Regions from separate parts of the Buttiauxella ferragutiae genome, predicted to be linked through region 3. Evidence: predicted binding sites of a transcription regulator. Region 3 holds the regulator's gene; each other region holds the start of a gene.
The links. The regulator CRP, encoded in region 3, controls carbon source genes, mostly activating them, when cyclic AMP is high. The targets are predictions, from matches to a motif close to ATGTGANNNNNNTCACAT.
Positions count from the first base shown of each region.

Region 1: glpT (glycerol-3-phosphate transporter) is a predicted target of CRP. The motif match lies at 983-1,000, and genes of this name have one in related genera.
Region 2: serC (3-phosphoserine/phosphohydroxythreonine transaminase) is a predicted target of CRP. The motif match lies at 1,464-1,481, and genes of this name have one in related genera.

Region 1 covers NZ_CP093332.1:3,809,355-3,812,638, reverse strand. The annotation lists gene glpA (anaerobic glycerol-3-phosphate dehydrogenase subunit A) at 1-837, opposite strand, end outside; gene glpT (glycerol-3-phosphate transporter) at 1,077-2,429, shown strand; gene glpQ (glycerophosphodiester phosphodiesterase) at 2,468-3,284, shown strand, end outside.
Region 2 covers NZ_CP093332.1:3,604,172-3,607,455, reverse strand. The annotation lists gene ycaO (30S ribosomal protein S12 methylthiotransferase accessory factor YcaO) at 1-587, opposite strand, end outside; gene MNO13_RS16705 (DUF421 domain-containing protein) at 726-1,418, shown strand; gene serC (3-phosphoserine/phosphohydroxythreonine transaminase) at 1,580-2,665, shown strand; gene aroA (3-phosphoshikimate 1-carboxyvinyltransferase) at 2,745-3,284, shown strand, end outside.
Region 3 covers NZ_CP093332.1:388,917-392,200, reverse strand. The annotation lists gene MNO13_RS01700 (phosphoribulokinase) at 1-325, shown strand, start outside; gene MNO13_RS01695 (OsmC family protein) at 343-747, opposite strand; gene crp (cAMP-activated global transcriptional regulator CRP) at 1,061-1,693, shown strand; gene MNO13_RS01685 (YccS/YhfK family putative transporter) at 1,785-3,284, shown strand, end outside.

The DNA of each region.
Region 1 (3,284 bases), 1.9 Mb from region 3:
ATTGTCGATTTGCTCATATTCGACAGGCGTTGAGGTGGTGCCAATCAGCGAAATGGTATCGCCGGGAACCAAAATATCGGCGTCGGCAGGTTTGCGGCAGCGGTTGATCACCATGTTATTGATGCGATGGCCGAGGATCAGCAACGAACCTTTGGCAGGCAGCATTCGCACACGTAAATCGGCATATTCAGCAATGTGTTGCCCCCAGATCCCGGCGGCGTTTACCACTACGCTGGCGTAAAAATCGTGATGTTCGCGGGTTTGATGGTTGTAAGCCCGCACTCCACAAACCCGATCGCCGTTGCGGATAAGGCCGGTGACTTCCTGGCCGGTGAGAATTTCGGCACCGTGTTCTCTGGCATCCAGCATATTGGCGGCGGTCAGACGGAATGGGTCAACTGTGCCATCTGGCACCCTTACTGCGCCAATTAGTTCAGGGTTTACCGCGGGTTCTATGCGTAATGCTTCTTGAGGACTGAGTTGCTGTGCATTGATTCCGGCATCCTGGCAGGCGGCAATAAACACGCTCTGCAAGGTTAAATCATCTTCAGGAAGGGTGATAAACAGGCCGTCCGTGCGTTCGATACAGTGGCGAGCAATGCGTTTCAGGATGCGGTTTTCTTCAATACATTCCCTGGCCGATTCGCTGTCCGTCATGGCGTACCGTGCGCCGCTGTGCAGCAAGCCATGATTACGACCTGTCGCGCCGGTTGCAATGTCGTGCCTTTCCAGCAGCAGGGTTTGTAACCCACGCCGTGCGCAGTCGCGGGCAATACCCGCGCCCGTAGCGCCTCCGCCAATAATAATCACATCCTGTTCTTTGCATCCCATCGCCATGTTCCGCTCCTGAAAAATTATCTGGGGACTATTCAGCCACAGATCGAGATGCGAATGTTTGATATCGAGCAAATTCGAAAATAAAACGAAAGCAAAGTGTGACGTGATGCACCTTTTCGATAGTTTGTAATAAAAATGTAATATGTTGTGGGGTGTTTCACACTAACCTGGTGGGATAATCCTTAACATGCGCTCGCAAAAGAACATTGCTTGATAAAAAACCTGCCACGGAGGCATTTATGCTGAGCATTTTCAAACCTAGCCCACACCAGCCACGGCTGAAAAGTGAGCATGTCGATCCGACTTATCGTCGTCTGCGCTGGCAGATATTCATGGGCATTTTCTTCGGTTACGCCGCTTACTACCTGGTACGTAAAAACTTTACTCTGGCGATGCCGTATCTGGTGGAGCAGGGCTTCTCGCGCGGTGACCTCGGATTTGCGCTTTCCGGTATTTCTATTGCTTACGGCTTCTCGAAATTTATTATGGGGGCGGTTTCTGACCGCTCGAATCCGCGTGTTTTCTTACCTGCCGGTTTGATTCTGGCCGCCGCCGTAATGTTATTTATGGGCTTTGTGCCGTGGGCGACATCCAGTATTGCGGTGATGTTTGTCCTGCTGTTTTTATGCGGTTGGTTCCAGGGAATGGGCTGGCCGCCGTGCGGGCGTACCATGGTGCACTGGTGGTCTAAAAAAGAGCGTGGGGGAATTGTTTCCATCTGGAACTGCGCGCATAACGTCGGCGGTGGCTTGCCGCCGCTGCTGTTCTTACTCGGGATGGCGTGGTTTAACGACTGGCATGCGGCACTTTATATGCCAGCCTTTGCGGCGATTTTTGTGGCGTTAATTGCTTTTGCGTTAATGCGCGATACGCCGCAATCATGCGGTTTGCCGCCAATCGAAGAATACAAAAATGATTACCCGGACGACTACAACGAAAAAACGGAAGAGGAGCTAACGGCAAAACAGATCTTCATGCAGTACGTTTTCCCCAACCGCCTGCTGTGGTACATCGCCATTGCTAACGTTTTCGTTTATTTGCTGCGTTACGGCATTCTCGACTGGTCGCCAACCTATCTGAAAGAAGTGAAACACTTCGCGCTGGATAAATCCTCCTGGGCCTATTTCCTTTATGAATACGCCGGAATACCTGGCACGCTGCTGTGTGGCTGGATGTCGGACAAAGTGTTCAGAGGCAACCGCGGTGCTACCGGCGTGTTCTTTATGATTCTGGTGACGATTGCGACCATTGTTTACTGGCTGAACCCGCCGGGAAATCCGGGTGTGGATATGGCGTGTATGATTGTGATTGGCTTCCTGATCTACGGGCCGGTGATGCTGATTGGCCTGCACGCGCTGGAACTGGCACCGAAAAAGGCCGCGGGAACGGCAGCAGGCTTTACTGGCTTGTTTGGCTATCTCGGTGGTTCGGTGGCCGCGAGTGCCATCGTTGGCTATACCGTAGATTTCTTCGGCTGGGACGGCGGCTTTATGGTGATGATCGGCGGCAGCATTATGGCCGTGATTCTGTTGTTGGTGGTGATGGTGGGTGAGAACAAACAACACCATAAAAAACTGACAGGGAAAGCATAATGAAAATCCTGACCAAATCTATCCTGGTGGGGGCGGTAATGTTTGCTTCCGCCAGCTCCTTTGCCCAGACAACGGACAAAGTGGTGATAGCCCATCGCGGTGCGAGCGGCTATCTGCCGGAGCACACTTTACCTGCCAAAGCCCTGGCCTATGCTCAAGGGGCTGACTACCTTGAGCAGGATCTGGTGATGACCAAAGACGACAGATTAGTGGTGCTGCACGACCACTATCTTGATCGGGTCACCGACGTTGCGCAGCGCTTCCCAAATCGGGCGCGTAAAGACGGTCGCTACTACGCCATCGATTTTACCCTCGACGAAATCAAGTCGCTGAAATTTACCGAAGGTTTTGATGTGGTAGACGGCAAGCAGGTGCAAACCTTCCCTGGTCGTTTCCCGATGGGGAAATCTGATTTCCGCGTGCATACCTTTGAAGAGGAGATCGAGTTTATCCAGGGCTTGAATCACTCCACAGGGAAAAATATTGGTATTTACCCAGAGATAAAAGCCCCCTGGTTCCATCATCAGGAAGGAAAAGATATCGCGGCGAAAACGCTTGAGGTGTTGAAGCGTTACGGCTACACCAGCAAGCAGGATAAGGTCTACCTGCAATGCTTTGATGCCGCTGAACTCAAGCGTATTAAAAACTCGCTTGAGCCGACGCTGGGTATGAATCTTAAGCTGGTTCAGTTGATTGCTTATACGGACTGGAACGAAACGCAAGAGAAGCAGGCTGACGGCAAGTGGGTCAACTACAGCTATGACTGGATGTTCAAACCAGGAGCCATGAAGCAGATAGCCGAGTATGCGGACGGTATCGGGCCTGACTATCACATGCTGGTGGCGGAAGGCTCCA
Region 2 (3,284 bases), 2.1 Mb from region 3:
CCCTGAACACGGGCTTCGTTTGCGGTGTTCCCTGCAGACATCCCATTAGAAACATACAAGTTCCCGATGATGTTCATCGGAATATAGACGGTTTCTTGATCGGATTGACGGGTAAACGGCAGTGCGCAGATGCCGCGCTCTTCATTGCCGGATTGCAGATCAATCAGCATACCTGCGGTGACTTCGTTCTCAGGATCGTAAAACGCGCGCAAACGATCGTCGAGAATGCCTTCCGGCAGTTGCTCATCTTCAGGAATTGGGAACCACTTCTCGTTTGGATAATGCACAAACGGGCCATTGGCGATGGTTTCACCTAACCAGAAATCAGCAAAGAAATAGTTAGTCGACAAACGCTCGAAATATTCGCCCAGCGCTGAAGCCAAAGCGGCTTTTTTAGTCGCGCCTTTACCATTGGTAAAGCACAGCGCGCTGTCTTTATCACGGATATGCACTGACCAGACGTTTGGCACAGGGTTTAACCAGGAAGCTTCTTCTATATTAAAGCCAAGATCGGCGAGCTTGGTCTGGAAGCGAGCGATGGAATCTTCCAGTGCGGCATCTTTGCCAGGAATAAAGGTTTGAGTCATGAGGTTTCACTTTTGTCGTACGCAAAGCGCGCAATGATACGGGTTTTAGCCGACTGACACCATTGTCAGCAGCCAGCAGGCGGCGATAGCATAACAGGCTATGCTTACTGTCAGTAACCCACTGTAATGGCGGTAAAAATGAAGAGCTTTGATCTTCAACGTATGGCATTAAACGACGTCCCACTGGATTTTCTCTGGGAGGTCGCTTTTCGTAGCCTCTATACCTTTATATTAGTGTTCCTGTTTTTAAAGATAACGGGGCGGCGTGGCGTTCGGCAGATGTCGTTGTTTGAAGTGTTGATAATCTTAACGCTTGGCTCGGCGGCAGGCGATGTGGCGTTTTATCATGACGTACCGATGCTACCTGTGTTGATTGTTTTCGTCACATTGGGGCTGCTTTATCGTCTGGTGATGTGGCTGATGAGCCACAGTGAAAAACTTGAAAACCTGTTTGAAGGAAAACCTTCCGTCATTATCGAAGAGGGGGAGTTTTCCTGGGAAAAAATGAAGTCGCAAAACATGACTGAATTTGAGTTTTTTATGGAGCTACGCTTGCTGGGCGTAGAGCATCTCGGGCAAGTTCGTCTGGCGATACTTGAAACCAACGGCCAGATAAGCGTCTATTTCTTTCCTGATAAACTCGTCAGACCGGGTTTACCGATTTTGCCTGAGCACTGCTGCGAACGGTTTATTAAAATGCCGGAAGATGCGGATTATGCCTGTATCCATTGCAGTGAAGTCGTGGCGTTGAATGCAAATGATGAAATTGCTTGCCCGCGCTGTGCTCATAAAGTGTGGGTTAAGGCCAGTACCGCCACGCGAGTGACCTGACGGGCATTTATCGGGTGTTTAATTCATCGATTAGATGAATCTGTTGTGTGATTTTGCGCACATTCCCGCAGCGCACCTGATTAACCATTGCAGCCTCCGCGAGTGAATGATAAAACCGATACCGTGAAAAAATCTTAGTGCTCTTAGCGTGGTGAGGGGAAATGACTCAGGTATACAATTTTAGTTCCGGCCCGGCGATGCTACCGGCTGAAGTGCTTCGTCGTGCGCAAAGTGAACTCTGCGACTGGCAAGGCTTAGGCACCTCCGTAATGGAGATTAGCCACCGTGGTAAAGAGTTTATTCAGGTAGCTGAAGAAGCTGAAAAAGATTTTCGCTTTCTGCTGCAAATCCCCTCGAACTACAAAGTTTTGTTCTGTCACGGTGGCGGTCGCGGCCAATTCGCTGGTGTACCTTTAAACCTGCTGGGTGACAAAACTAGCGCTGACTATGTTGATGGCGGCTATTGGGCGAGTAGTGCAGTAAAAGAAGCGCACAAATACTGCACGCCAAATGTTATTGATGCGAAAGTGACCGTTGATGGCCTGCGTGCGCTCAAACCGATGAGCGAGTGGCAGGTTTCTGAAGATAGTGCCTACTTGCACTATTGCCCGAATGAAACCATCGACGGTATCGCAACTCACGAAACGCCAGACTTTGGCGATAAGGTTGTGGTTGCCGATTTCTCATCCTCGATTTTGTCGCACTCGCTCGACATTAGCCGTTTCGGCGTAATTTACGCTGGTGCTCAGAAAAACATCGGTCCAGCCGGTTTGACGTTGGTTATCGTGCGTGAAGATTTGCTCGGCAAGGCGCATAAAGCGTGCCCGTCAATTCTTGACTACACCGTGCTTAATGAAAACGACTCCATGTTTAATACCCCACCAACATTCGCCTGGTATCTTTCCGGTCTGGTCTTTAAATGGCTGAAGGAACAAGGTGGTGTGGAAGTCATGGACAAAATTAACCGTGAGAAAGCGAGCCTGTTATACGGTGTGATTGATAAAAGCGATTTTTATCGTAACGATGTTGCTCCGGCCAACCGTTCGCGCATGAATGTCCCATTCCAGTTGGCTGATAGCGCGCTTGATAAACTCTTCCTCGAAGAGTCGTTTGCTGCAGGTCTACACGCATTGAAAGGCCACCGTGTTGTAGGCGGAATGCGTGCTTCTATCTACAATGCGATGCCACTCGAAGGTGTTAAAGCGTTAACTAACTTCATGATCGACTTTGAGCGTCGCCACGGTTAATTGCTGCTCGTTGTTATTCTCCCCGCGGCATGGTTCGCGGGGTTTTTATTCTGTTTGAGTTGAGAGTATTTACCCCATGCTGGAATCCCTGACGTTACAACCCATCGCATTGGTCGACGGCACGATTAATCTTCCTGGTTCAAAAAGTGTCTCTAATCGCGCTCTGCTGCTTGCAGCACTGGCGCATGGCACGACTGAACTGACTAATTTGCTGGATAGCGATGACGTTCGTCATATGCTCAACGCACTGAAAGCATTGGGAGTAAGTTATACACTTTCAGCCGATCGTACACGTTGTGAAGTGACCGGCATGGGGGGTCCATTGCAAGCCGCGGGCGAGCTGGAACTGTTCTTAGGGAATGCGGGTACGGCGATGCGCCCACTGGCGGCGGCACTGTGTCTGGGTAGCAATAACATCGTGCTGACCGGTGAACCACGCATGAAAGAACGTCCGATTGGCCATTTGGTTGATGCTTTACGTCAGGGCGGCGCTCAGATTGATTATCTGGAACAAGAAAATTATCCGCCATTGCGTTTGCGTGGTGGTTTTAGCGGTGGCCAGGTTGCCGTCGATGGCAGCGTTTCCAGCCAGTTTTTGACCGCGCTTTTAATGACGGCA
Region 3 (3,284 bases):
GGACGACTACATCAATTACATCACGCCACAATTTTCACGCACGCACATTAACTTCCAGCGTGTCCCGACTGTCGATACCTCTAACCCGTTTGCTGCACGCGGAATTCCATCGCTGGATGAAAGTTTTGTGGTGATTCATTTTCGCGGGTTGGATGACATCGATTTCCCGTACTTGCTCGCCATGTTGCAAGGCTCATTCATTTCCCACATCAATACAATAGTGGTACCGGGCGGCAAAATGGGGCTGGCGATGGAATTGATCATGACGCCGTTAGTGAAGCGTCTGGCGGAAGGACGAAATATCAATAATCAGGGCGGCGAGTAACCGCCCTGTTTTGCACACTAGCCTTCAATGACTTCGTAGCTGTGCGTGATATTTACGGCTTTTTCCAGCATCAGTGCAACAGAGCAATACTTCTCAGCAGATAAATCAACCGCGCGGGAAACCGCGTTATCTTTTAGCTCTTTGCCTGTCACGATGAAATGCAGATTGATGTGAGTAAAAAGACGAGGAGCTTCTTCGCGACGCTCAGAGGTCAATTTCACTTCGCAGTCGGTGACGTCGTAGCGGCCTTTTTGCAAAATAGAAACCACGTCTATTGCACTGCAACCCCCGGCAGCCATCAGTACCATTTCCATCGGGCTCGGTGCTTTATCGCCAGAATTACCGTCCATCAGAATCTGGTGTCCTGAAGCGGATTCACCAAGGAAAGTTAACCCTTCAACCCATTTCACACGTGCCTGCATGTTGCTTCTCCCATTGAAAAAATTACCTTCCAGAGTACGCGGATGCAGCAAAACTGGCAACGGAAGGCGACCTACGTCATGCTGAAACGAGACAATAGGAGACACCTGCCAAAAGCTATGCTAAAACAATCCGGATGCTACATTGATACATTGACGTAATGCATAGATGCAAAGGACGTCACTAATTACAGGCAGCAAGAATGACTTGCATGCCATCTCCCCAAAGTGGGGAATATTCTAATACTTGCAACGCCAGACAGGATGTTTAGCGTCCTGTCGTTGGTAGCCAGTTATAAACAGAGGATAACCGCGCATGGTGCTTGGCAAACCGCAAACAGACCCGACTCTCGAATGGTTCTTGTCCCATTGCCACATTCATAAGTATCCATCGAAGAGCACACTGATCCACCAGGGTGAAAAAGCAGAGACGCTGTATTACATCGTCAAGGGCTCTGTAGCTGTTCTGATCAAAGATGAAGAGGGCAAGGAAATGATCCTCTCCTATCTGAATCAGGGCGACTTTATTGGTGAGTTAGGGCTGTTCGAAGAAGGCCAGGAACGTAGTGCCTGGGTCCGTGCTAAATCTGCCTGTGAAGTGGCTGAAATTTCCTATAAAAAATTCCGCCAGCTGATCCAGGTAAACCCAGACATTCTGATGCGTCTTTCTTCCCAGATGGCTCGTCGTCTGCAAGTCACTTCTGAGAAAGTCGGTAACCTGGCATTCCTCGATGTGACTGGTCGTATCGCGCAGACACTGTTGAACCTGGCAAAACAGCCTGATGCAATGACTCACCCAGACGGTATGCAGATTAAAATTACCCGTCAGGAAATTGGTCAGATCGTCGGTTGTTCTCGTGAAACTGTCGGTCGTATCTTGAAAATGCTGGAAGATCAGAACCTGATCTCCGCTCACGGCAAAACGATCGTCGTTTACGGCACTCGTTAATTTCCGTTTCAAAAAAGGCGTGTTGCTTTATGGACACGCCTTTTTTTGTCTTTAAAATCCAAACACCTGCAACACAAAGTATGACAAGCATATGTGGAGAAGATTAATCTATCACCCTGAAGTTAACTATGCACTGCGGCAAACGCTGGTGCTGTGCCTTCCTGTGGGGATCGGTTTACTACTGGGGAATTTGCAGTTAGGTCTGCTTTTCTCGTTAGTGCCCGCTTGTTGCAACATTGCTGGTCTGGATACACCCCATAAGCGTTTTTTTAAACGCCTGATTGTTGGCGGCACTCTTTTTGCGACCAGCAGTTTAATCATGCAGCTTTTGCTGCTCTACACCGCGGTCCCATTGCCCATCATTCTTATGGTGATGGCGCTCTTGTTAGGCGTCACCGCTGAAATCAGCGCCCTGCACGCACGTTTGCTTCCGGCATCGCTGATTGCGGCCATCTTTACGCTAAGTATGGCCGGCAATATGCCTATCTGGAAGCCGATGGTGTTATATGTCTCCGGCACGATTTGGTACGGAGTCTTTAACTGGTTTTGGTTCTGGATGTGGCGTGAGCAGCCGCTGCGCGAAACGTTAAGCCTGCTCTATCGCCAATTGGCGGAGTACTGTGAAGCCAAATACGGCATGCTGACACAACATGCTGATCCCGAAACAGCGCTGCCTCCACTGCTGGCTCGCCAGCAAAAAGCCGTAGACCTGATCACCATCTGCTACCAACAGCTGCATATGCTGTCGGCAAATCAGCAGAACGGTTACAAACATTTGTTACGCTCTTTTCAGATAGCGTTAGATTTGCAAGAGCACATCTCCGTCAGTTTGCACCAGCCTGCCGAGGTGCAAAAACTTGTCGCGAAAAGCCATGCAGAAGCGGTTATTCGCTGGAATGCGCAGACCATTGCGGCACGCTTGCGCGTGTTGGCCGATGACATTCTCTACCATCGTTACCCACAGCGTTTTACGATGGAGAAACAAATTGAAGCCCTCGAGAAAATTGCTCGCCAGAATCCGGACAACCCGGTTGGGCAGTTTTGTCATTATCACTTCAGCCGTATCGCCCGCGTGCTGCGCATCCAACGCCCTCTGTACGCCCGTGATTTAATGGAAGACCGGCAGCGCCGTTTACCGCTGTGGGCAGCACTGAAAAGCTATTTGTCGTTGAAATCTGCCGCCCTGCGCAACGCCGCCCGACTAGGCGTAATGCTAACCATCGCCAGTCTTTTCGGGGCATTTTTACATCTGCCGAAACCCTACTGGATTTTAATGACGGTGATGTTCGTTACGCAAAACGGCTACGGCGCCACGCGGGTACGCATTCTGCACCGTTCGGCAGGGACCATTGCTGGCCTGGCGATTGCGGGTATCGCCCTGCACTTTCACTTCCCACAAAGCATTGCCCTGGCCGCGATGCTGGTCATTACGCTGGTCAGCTATTTGTTTATTCGCCAGAGCTATGGCTGGGCGACGATTGGTTTTACCGTGACGGCGGTATATACCCTGCAACTGCTCACACTCAGCGCCGAGCAATTTATCGTCCCGCGCTTGATTGATACTCTGCTCGGCTGTTTGATTGCCTTCGGC